DNA from 3 places in the Neorhizobium puerariae genome. Region 3 is predicted to be linked to each of the others. Evidence: predicted binding sites of a transcription regulator. Region 3 holds the regulator's gene; each other region holds the start of a gene.
The links. The regulator PhoB, encoded in region 3, activates phosphate uptake and scavenging genes when phosphate is short. The targets are predictions, from matches to a motif close to TGTCATNNANCTGTCAT.

Region 1: ACFFP0_RS23220 (BtaA family protein) is a predicted target of PhoB. The motif match lies at 1,836-1,852, and genes of this name have one in related genera.
Region 2: phnG (phosphonate C-P lyase system protein PhnG) is a predicted target of PhoB. The motif match lies at 1,974-1,990, and genes of this name have one in related genera.

What each region holds. Positions count from the first base shown of each region.
Region 1 covers NZ_JBHMAA010000028.1:90,291-93,563, reverse strand. Annotated here, with positions in the region: gene ACFFP0_RS23230 (transglycosylase SLT domain-containing protein) at 1-362, shown strand, start outside; gene ACFFP0_RS23225 (serine hydrolase domain-containing protein) at 382-1,734, opposite strand; gene ACFFP0_RS23220 (BtaA family protein) at 1,900-3,147, shown strand; gene ACFFP0_RS23215 (class I SAM-dependent methyltransferase) at 3,147-3,273, shown strand, end outside.
Region 2 covers NZ_JBHMAA010000008.1:166,748-170,020, reverse strand. Annotated here, with positions in the region: gene ACFFP0_RS06145 (carbon-phosphorus lyase complex subunit PhnI) at 1-797, opposite strand, end outside; gene phnH (phosphonate C-P lyase system protein PhnH) at 797-1,342, opposite strand; gene phnG (phosphonate C-P lyase system protein PhnG) at 1,345-1,803, opposite strand; gene ACFFP0_RS06130 (PfkB family carbohydrate kinase) at 2,112-2,918, opposite strand; gene ACFFP0_RS06125 (carbohydrate ABC transporter permease) at 2,928-3,273, opposite strand, start outside.
Region 3 covers NZ_JBHMAA010000015.1:198,646-201,918, reverse strand. Annotated here, with positions in the region: gene ACFFP0_RS14245 (PACE efflux transporter) at 1-398, shown strand, start outside; gene ACFFP0_RS14240 (NAD(P)H-dependent oxidoreductase) at 411-1,064, opposite strand; gene phoB (phosphate regulon transcriptional regulator PhoB) at 1,285-1,968, opposite strand; gene phoU (phosphate signaling complex protein PhoU) at 1,994-2,707, opposite strand; gene pstB (phosphate ABC transporter ATP-binding protein PstB) at 2,752-3,273, opposite strand, start outside.

The DNA of each region.
Region 1 (3,273 bases), on a different contig from region 3:
CATCCGACGCGCCGCCGGAGATCAGCAAGCTCATCAAGCGTTACGCCGGCCTTTACGGCGTGCCCGAATCCCTGGTCCATCGCGTCGTTCATCGCGAAAGCCGCTACGACCCCAAGGCCTATCACAAGAACGGCTACTGGGGTCTCATGCAGATCAAGTATTCGACCGCGAAGTCCATGGGCTACGAAGGCACCCCGAACGGCCTGCTCGATGCCGAGACCAATCTGAAATACGCGATCAAATATCTGCGCGGCGCATGGCTCGTTGCCGACAACCAGAACGACAACGCCATCAAGCTCTATGCGCGCGGCTATTATTATGACGCCAAGCGCAAGGACATGCTCCACGTCCTGGAGAAATAAGGCATGCTGAAACGGCGCCTCAGGGCGCCGTTGTCGCCTTGACGGCCTCCGAAACCAGCCTCAGCGGGTTGTAACGCTCCCAGCCCGGCGTCAGCCCGAGCCGCACGACGACGAGGTCGAGCGACGGGACGACGATGACGTTCTGGCCGTCGTGGCCGTCCAGGATGAAAGTATCCGCGGGAAGCCCCGCATCTTTTCCCGGCAGCCAGGTCTGCATCTTCGAGTACCGGCCGTTCGAGGTCCGGTTCGGCTGGCGCATCTGCGCCACGAAATCGTCCGTCAGTATCCTTCTGCCGTTCCAGACCCCGCCGCGCGCGAGAAGAAGGCCCATCCGCGTCCAATCGCGCGCCGTGGCATACATGTAGGAACTGCCGACGAAGGTTCCGGCCGCATCGGTTTCCATCACCGCGCTCGTCATTCCGAGCGGACCGAAAAGCGCCTCGCCGGGATAGCCAAGCGCCGCCTCCCCGCCACCGATGCGGTCCATCCAGACCTTCGAGAGAATCACTCCCGTCCCCGAGGAATAGTTGAAGCGCGATCCGGGATCGGCCTCGAGCGGCTGATCGGCGGCAAAATTCGCCATGTCCCGTTCAAGATAGAGCATGCGCGTGACATCCGCGACCGTCCCGTAGTTCTCGTTGAAGGCAAGCCCGCTCTCCATGGCGAGCAGATCGGCAAGCCGGATATCGCCCCGCTGGTCGTTCCGCCATTGCGGAAAGAGGCCCTTGTCCTCCAGTGACAGCCGGCCGTCGCGGATGAGCGTGCCGACGATCGCGGCTGTGACCGTCTTGGTCATCGACCAGCCGAGCAGCGGCGTATCTTTCGAGAAGCCCGGACCGTAGGCTTCGCCGACAATCCGTCCGCCTTTTGCGACGATGACGGCCCGCATGCCCGGCCCCGTGAGGCCGGCATCTGAAAGAATGGCCGCAACCCTCGGCTCGGATTCGACTGTTCCGCCATCGGGCCAGAGAGCGGAAGCTTCGGCCACCGTCGGAGCGGAACGAGCCGCACCCGCAGCGACGACGGGCGGCACGCCATCCGGCGTGACGGCGCAGCCCAGACCATCACGATAGACCGCGTCATTGCCGGCGATAAAGCCGAGTAGAGCCGCATGCACGCGCTTTTCAGGCCTGTCGACGGAAACCTGCATCAGCCGCAATAGCGGATGGCCCGGCGCCTGAACGTCGACCGCCAGCACCTCGTCGTCGGGGCGCCCCGCGATGAAGACATTCGAGCAGACGATCTTGGCGGCATAACCGCTGCCAACCCTCAACAGTTCGGGCGGCGCCGTGTAAAGCCAGGCGCCAAGACCGATCAGACCGACGATACAGACTCCGACAAAGACCTTCACAATCCGGATCAGCAACCGCATTCCCATCTCCCGTTTCGCGACCGCATGCAATCAGGAATCCCCCCGTTGCGGAAGGGGTCATCGGAGATCGGCGCGCCGTTCCCGAGGTCGCGCACAGGCGGCGTCATCAATCTGTTGCATGACGGGTTTACACGCGCTGAAACCTTGGACAGGCGGGATTCGATCATGGCGGATATTGCACAGGAAGCCGGTTTCCGGAAAAACCAGAAACTGAAGGATGCGCTTCTGCAGCATAAAGCGCTTTCACGGCAAGGTTTTTCAGAAAGACTTTTCGGGCTGCTTTTCTCCGGCCTCGTCTATCCGCAGATCTGGGAAGATCCGGATGTCGACATGGTGGCGATGGAGCTCTCCGAGGGTCACACCATCGTGACCATCGGCTCGGGCGGCTGCAATATGCTCGCCTATCTTTCCCGCTCGCCGAAGCGGATCGACGTCGTCGACCTCAATCCGCATCACGTCGCCCTGAACCGCCTCAAGCTCGCCGCCTTCCGCCATCTGCCCGGCCACGGCGACGTGGTTCGCCATTTCGGCATGGACGGCGTCACGTCCAACAGCAGGAGCTACGACGCCTTCATAGCCCCGAACCTCGATGCCGCCACCCGCACCTACTGGAACAAGCGGTCGATTTCCGGTCGCCGCCGCATCGAAGTCTTCAACCGCAACATCTACAAGACCGGCCTGCTCGGCCGCTTCATCGGCGCCGGCCACCTCATCGCGCGCCTGCATGGCATCGATCTCAAGGAAATGGGGAATGCCCGGTCGCTGCGCGAACAGCGCCAGTTCTTCGACGACCGCATCGCCCCCCTCTTCGACCGGCCGCTGATCCGCTGGATCACCAGCCGGAAAAGTTCGCTCTTCGGCCTCGGCATTCCGCCGCAGCAATATGACGAGCTGGCGAGCCTGGCTTCCGATGGCTCGATCGCGCCGGTGCTGCGCCAGCGCCTCGAAAAACTCGCGTGCCACTTCCCGCTGCGGGACAACTATTTTGCCTGGCAGGCCTTCACGCGCCGTTATCCCAAACCGGACGAAGGCACGCTGCCGACCTATCTCAAGGCAGAGAACTATCGCGCCATCCGCGACAATGCCGAGCGCGTCACGGTTCATCACGCAAGCTTCACCGAACTCCTCGCGCAGAAACCGGCCGCATCCGTGGACCGCTACGTCCTGCTCGATGCGCAGGACTGGATGACAGACCAGCAGCTCAACGACCTCTGGACGGACATAACCCGCACGGCGGCTCCGGGCGCCCGCGTGATCTTCCGCACCGCCGCCGAAAAGAGCGTGCTCGACGGTCGTCTTTCGCCGGCGCTGCTCGACCAGTGGGCCTATCTTGATGAACGTTCCGGCGAACTCAACCTGCAGGACCGGTCGGCGATCTATGGCGGCTTCCACATCTATGTGAAAAAAGCCTGATGGCGGCGGATATGGCGGGCGCTTCCCTCACCAACGACCACGCCGAACGCATGGACCGGATGTACCGGTACCAGCGCCATATCTATGACCTGACCCGCAAATATTACCTCTTCGGCCGCGACCGGG
Region 2 (3,273 bases), on a different contig from region 3:
TCCAGTTCTCTTGCCTTGGAGATGACCTCCGTCTGGCTGACGCGGACGCGGCCGGCGCTGAAGACCGTGCCGCGCGGATGGCGCAGGCGCACCGGCGCTTCGGCAAGCCGCAGCTCGTTGACGGTCGGGTGCACCGAGCCGTAACCGCGCATGGTGGAATAACCGAGCGCCAGCGTGCCGCCGGTGTCGGCGCGGGCGAGGCTCTGCAGCTTGTGCGCGCGGCTTGCGGGGAAGAGTAGCGGCTCGCGCGTCAGGTCCGGAATGTCGTCCGGCGCCACCGTCTCGGCCGGATAGTCCCCGATAAGCCCCTGCGCCTTCTGCCATGTGGCAAGCGAAGGCTGGGTCGCCGGCGCCGGTTCGGCGGCGGGAGTGACGGGTTCGGGCGTATAATCCTCACCCTTCAGCACACCGACCTGCAGCAGGCGGTGGGAATAATCGAGCGTCGGCCCGAGGATCTGGCCGCCCGGAATGTCCTTGAAGGCGGCGGAGATGCGGCGGACCGTGAACAGGTCCGTCTGGTTCACCGGTTCGGCGATCGCAAGGCGCGGCTGCGTCGTGCGATAGGCGCGCAGAAGCAGCACGGCCTCGTAGAGATCGCCGCCGGCCTGGGCCAAGGCGAGGGCGGCCAGGTCCGGTTCATAGAGCGATGCCTCGCCCATGATGCGATCGACCAGATAGGGGAGGCCGGTGCGTACCGCCTCGACCCGTTCGCGGCTGACCGTCCCGAGATCGTCGCGGAAGAGCCTCTCGGCCTGTTCGATGGCGTGTTCGCCGCCACGGGTTGCCACGTAGGCCATCAGAGCACCTCGATTTTCGTGGAACGGGGAATGCCGATCAGCCGGTCGCCGTCGACGAGATAGAGGTCCCAGCCGAGCGGATAGCGGATCGCCCTTTCGCGCATCGGCCAGAAGAGGGGATCGACGCCGCCGATTTCGACCGTCACCGTGTCCTTTATGCCGGGTCCGGAAAGCCGCAATGCCTGTCCCGAGCCGATCCTGGCTGGCGCGAAGAGCGTGGCGGCTTCGTCCGGATAGGCAAGCGTGCCGATGCGCAGCGTCGAAAGTGCGCTCACATCCGCCGGCGAACCGAGCGGCGCGAAAACGTAGTCGGCCTTGTCGAGCGATACGGGCTGAGCGCCGGTCTGGGCGAGCCTGCCAGCAAGCGCGGCATCGTCCCTGACATGGAAGCGGCATTCCCGGTCGATCAGGCTTTCGGCAAGCGCGGCAAAACCGGCGAAGGGCAGGGGCCTTGCAAGGCCGGGGCGGGCGAGCGCCCACATCAGTTCTTCGAAGGTTGCGTTGGTGCGGCTGTCATCCGCCGTAGGGAGAAGTGAAAGTGCCATGATCAGAAGGTTTCCATCTGGACGCGGGTGGCCTCGACCTTTTTCAGCCGTTCCCGCTCGCTTTCCTGTTGGCGGCGTTGTTCGGCGTCGAGAAATTCGAGAATGAACCCGGCCTCGTGTCCCGCCGCGATCGCGGCGTCGATGACGGCCATCGCCATGGCGTGTTCGAGGTCGCGGCCGGTCACGGCGCCATATCCTTCGACCTGGCGGCCCGGCACCCGGACATGCGCTTCCGCGACCAGGACCTCGCCGAGATGGAAAGCCGTGTTGCGCACCGTGTCCATGAACGGCAGCATGGCGAGCCCGGTGCGGTTGGCGAGAACCGAGACGTCGCCGAGATCGTCCAGAACCTTCTCGGCGCAAGCCTTGATCGCGTCAGGCCGGCTGGCGGCGAGAATGCCGAGGGCCTGCGCGTGAGCGTAGCCTCCGATGACCGGATCGCCGGTCGCTGTCTGGGTCATTGCCCTTCCTTTCCTGGAATTCCGCTCCGGCCGGATTTCCGCCGGACGTGCCGTGGTGATGGATGATGTGCCATTGGCCCAAGCCCGGGACATCCGCCGGTGTATCGGGAAGCTTAATCATCCGAACTTATTTATATTCATTCGGATGAATTCGTCCATAGCAAAACTGGATGACAGTTATGTGTAATCGCCGACTGTTTCGGTGATGCGCATCGGATCTGGCGCGCAGGGGACGATAGAGTTCATGGAATCTGTCTTAAGAAGACCGCTTCCGATCTTCCGCCTGCGGTCCTTGTGCAGGTGCGGCCTCAGCGGGGAAGCTGTCCGCGCAGCCAGTCCGCGATGATTTGGCTTGCTTCGGCCGCCGCCGTTGCCGCATCCCGGCCGGAAAGCAGCGAAAAGAGGAAGGCGCCGCTGAAACGGTCGCCCGCACCGATCGTGCTGACGCCCCGGACCGCCTGCGCCGGTTCGACCTGGATCGACCGGACGCCGTCATAAAGGGTGATGCTGCGCGGCCCGTCGGTCAGGACCAGCATCTTGAGGCGGGAGCCGGCGAGATCGACCGCCCGGCGCCACACACCCGCCGGTTCTTCGTCCGCGTCGTCTCTCGACGTGACGATATAATCGGCCGGCCGTGGCGTGGCCGGCCCAAGCGGCAATTGCGAGACCACGAGGGGAATATCGTCGAGCTTGGCGACAAGCGGCTCTTCGAGCAGAAGGACGTTGAGATAGGCGGCATCGCCCTTCAGCGCCTCGTTTATCGAAAGCGCTACGTGCCTTCTGTCCGAAGGCGCCAGGATCGTCCTTTCGCCGCTGGGTTCCAGGAGGATTTCCAGCGGCATCGTGTCTCCGGGCCGCATGGCCACATGACGCGTGTCGAACCCCATCCGATCGAGCGTATCCATAGCCGCCAGGCCCTGCTCGTCCCGCATCAGGCCCGTGACGAGCGCCACGTCCGCCCCCAGGTCCAGAAGCTGGCGGCCGGTGTGGAAGCCGCCACCGCCGAGATGGGTTTCGCGGGTGGAAAAACGCAGCCGTCCACCCGGACGCAGCGAATTTTCGAGGTGCCAGATACGGTCGTGATTGACCGAGCCGATGACGATGACGCGATGCATTCCGGATGCCTATCTTTCGTCGAGCCCGGGGGCGAGCGCATCGACGATGAAACGCTGTGCGGCCAGGAATATGACGAGGACGGGCACGATCGACAATAGGCTGGTCGCCATCAATGGTCCCCAGACCCGTTCCGTCCCCTCCAGATCGGCAAAGGTGGCTATTCCCGTGGTGAGGGTTTTCTTGAAACTGTCCTCGAGGACGAGCTGGCCCCACAGGTAGATGTTCCAGGCCCCCATGAAGGAGATGACCGACAGGGCGGCAATCGCGGGAATGACGTTCGGAATGCCGATTTCCAGAAGCTGCCGCCACAGGCTGGAGCCATCGATCCGCGCCGCCTCGAACATCGACGCGGGC
Region 3 (3,273 bases):
TCGAACTGATCGGCCTTGCCATCGTCACACCGCTCGGCTCTTTCGCCTTCGGCATGCCTGCCGCCGATATCGGCGTGGTCGGCCTGGGGTCAGCCACGCTCGCGACCGGCTGGAACTATGTCTACAATCTCGGCTTCGACCACGTCATGCAGCGGATGACAGGCAACACCCGGAAAAGCCCTGCCGTCCGCGTGGCGCACGCGGTTCTGTTCGAACTGGGCCTGCTGATCATTCTCCTGCCGCTGATCGCCTGGTATCTCGGCATCGGCATCCTGCACGCCCTTGCGATGGACCTGTCCTTCGCGCTTTTCTATGTGGTCTACGCCTTCGTCTTCAACTGGGCCTACGACCGGCTTTTCCCGCTGCCGGAATGGCAACAGGAAGCGCAGGCGCACTGACTACCGAATAGATCAGGACTGGCGTTCCCGGATCGCTTCCGCAAAGCGCTCGCGGCCTGGAAGGATGTTCCGCCTGGAGTCCCGCTTCAGGCCGCCGGCCGAGGCTGCAGCCCGCCCGATCTCCCGCATCCAGTGGTCGAGCTTGCGCGCCGCGCCGCCGCGGCGTGTGGCGCCGAGCTTGAAGAAGCGAAGCGGACGAATGCCGCAAAAGCCCAGGACCTGGTATTTCAGGCGCCGCGTGACGGGATCGCCATAGACCCAGCGCAGATACCAGGGCGGGGTGTCCATGGTGATGATGACATCGGCGGAGCGCCCGGTGAGCAGGCGATCCCACAGAAGATCCTCGCGATGATATCTGAACGTGAAGCCCGGCAACAGAAGCCTGTCCAGCAGCCCCTTCACGGCCGCCGGTTCGGCTCCCCACCAGAGCGGGAAACCGAACACCAGATGATCGCAGGCGTCGAGCGCTTCCGCCACCCTTTCGAGATCGGGCTCCCAGGGCTGATCGCCGGCATAACCGCGGTGGAGGACCGGGTCGAACGACAGATCGCGCACGGCAAGACGCGTCACCGAGACAGCGCCTGCCAGCGTTTTTTCGTAGTGGTCCAGAAGAGCCCCGAGAAGCCGCCCCTCATCGGGATGGCCGTCGATGATCAGTACGTTCATGGCTACGCTCCGAGGTTGCCCTGAAAGCAGCCTACGGCATCGGCCCGAAAATCGGAATCGATTTTCGGAAAGCACGATGCGTCGATTCAATAGGGTAGAGCGTCCTTGGTGCGTCCTTTCGGACGCATGGCGCTCTAGGGCCGGGAGCCATTCAAACGCCAGAAGAAATACTCCGCGCCAGACGCGCCACCTGGGCGCGGCCGGCCGCCGACGAAGTCAGTCAGGCTTCCATCGAATATCCCGCGCCGCGAACGGTGCGGATGACATCCTGCATGTTGGAGAAGTTGAGCGCCTTGCGCAGGCGCCCGACATGCACGTCGACAGTGCGTTCGTCGACATAGATATCGTGTCCCCAGACGCCGTCGAGAAGCTGCGAACGCGAGAAGACACGGCCGGGCGAGGCCATCAGGAACTCCAGGAGACGGAATTCCGTCGGGCCGAGGCGGACCTCGCGGCTCTTGCGATGGACGCGATGCGTCTCACGATCGAGCTCGATATCGCCGCAACGCAGGACGCTGGACAATACTTCCGGCCGGGCTCGACGCAGCATCGCCTTGACGCGGGCCATCAGTTCCGGCGTCGAGAAAGGCTTCACGACATAGTCGTCGGCACCCGTGGCAAGGCCGCGAACACGTTCGCTCTCCTCGCCCCGGGCCGTCAGCATGATGATCGGCAGGCGTTCCGTTTCCGGGCGCATGCGCAACCGCCGGCAGAGCTCGATGCCGGAAACGCCGGGCAGCATCCAGTCGAGGATCAACAGGTCCGGCGTGCGCTCCTGAAGCCGGATCTCGGCCTCATCCCCCCGCAGGATTGTCTCCACATCGTAACCTTCGGCTTCGAGATTGTAGCGAAGAAGCACGCTCAGTGCTTCCTCATCCTCCACGACCGCGATTTTTGGCAGCATTCTGGCCTGCTCCGTCAGCATTCCGTCATTCGGTGATCGCGCCGAGCGTATTCGACGTATCGTCCTTCGGACGCTCGCCTTCCGGCTGGGCGCCCGTCGTCATGTAGTAGATCGTCTCGGCGATGTTGGTGGCATGGTCGCCGATACGCTCGATGTTCTTGGCGCAGAACAGGAGGTGCGTGCAGGTGGTGATGTTGCGCGGGTCTTCCATCATGTAGGTGAGGAGTTCGCGGAACAGCGACGTATACATCGCGTCGATTTCCTCGTCGCGGATGCGGATCGCCTCGGCCTTCTCGGCCGAACGGCTGGCATAGACGTCCAGCACTTCCTTGAGCTGCACGAGCGCCAGGTCGGAGAGGTGCTCGATACCGCGGGCGAGCTTGCGCGGAACGCCGGTGCCCTGAACCGCGATGACGCGCTTGGCGGTGTTCTTGCCAAGATCGCCGACGCGCTCCAGGTCGGATGCGATGCGCAGCGTGCCGACGATCTCGCGAAGGTCGGACGCCACCGGCTGGCGGCGGGCGATCGTGACGATCGCCTTGTCCTGGATCTCGCGCTCCGCATGATCCAGGATCACGTCGTCGGAGATGACCTTCTGGGCGAGAGCGGAGTCGGAATTGACCAGCGCCCGCACGGCGTCCGAGCACATCTGCTCCGCAAGGCCGCCCATTTCGGAAATGCGGCGGATCAGGTATTTCAGTTCTTCGTCATAGGCCGACAGAATATGAGTCGATGCCATTTTCTAATCCTCGAAAAGTGAAACCAGGCAGCGCGGACGGCCGATCAGCCGAAGCGGCCCATGATGTAATCCTGGGTGCGCTGGTCATCCGGATTGGTGAACATCTTGTCCGTGTCGTTCTCCTCGACCAGCTGGCCGAGATGGAACATGGCGGTACGCTGCGAAACGCGCGCGGCCTGCTGCATCGAGTGCGTCACGATGACGATCGTGTAGTTGGCGCGCAGCTCGTGAATGAGCTCCTCGACCTTGGCGGTCGCGATCGGGTCGAGCGCCGAGCAGGGTTCGTCCATGAGGATGACCTCCGGCGAAACGGCAACGGCGCGGGCGATGCAGAGACGCTGCTGCTGGCCGCCGGAAAGCCCGGTGCCGGATTCATTCAGGCGATCCTTGACTTCCGTCCAGAGGCCGGCGCGCTGAAGGCTGGCCTCCACGATCTGGTCCATGTCCGACTTGTTCCTGGCGAGGCCGTGGATGCGCGGACCGTAGGCTATATTCTCGTAGATCGACTTCGGGAACGGGTTCGGCTTCTGGAAAACCATGCCGACGCGGGCGCGCAGTTCCACGAC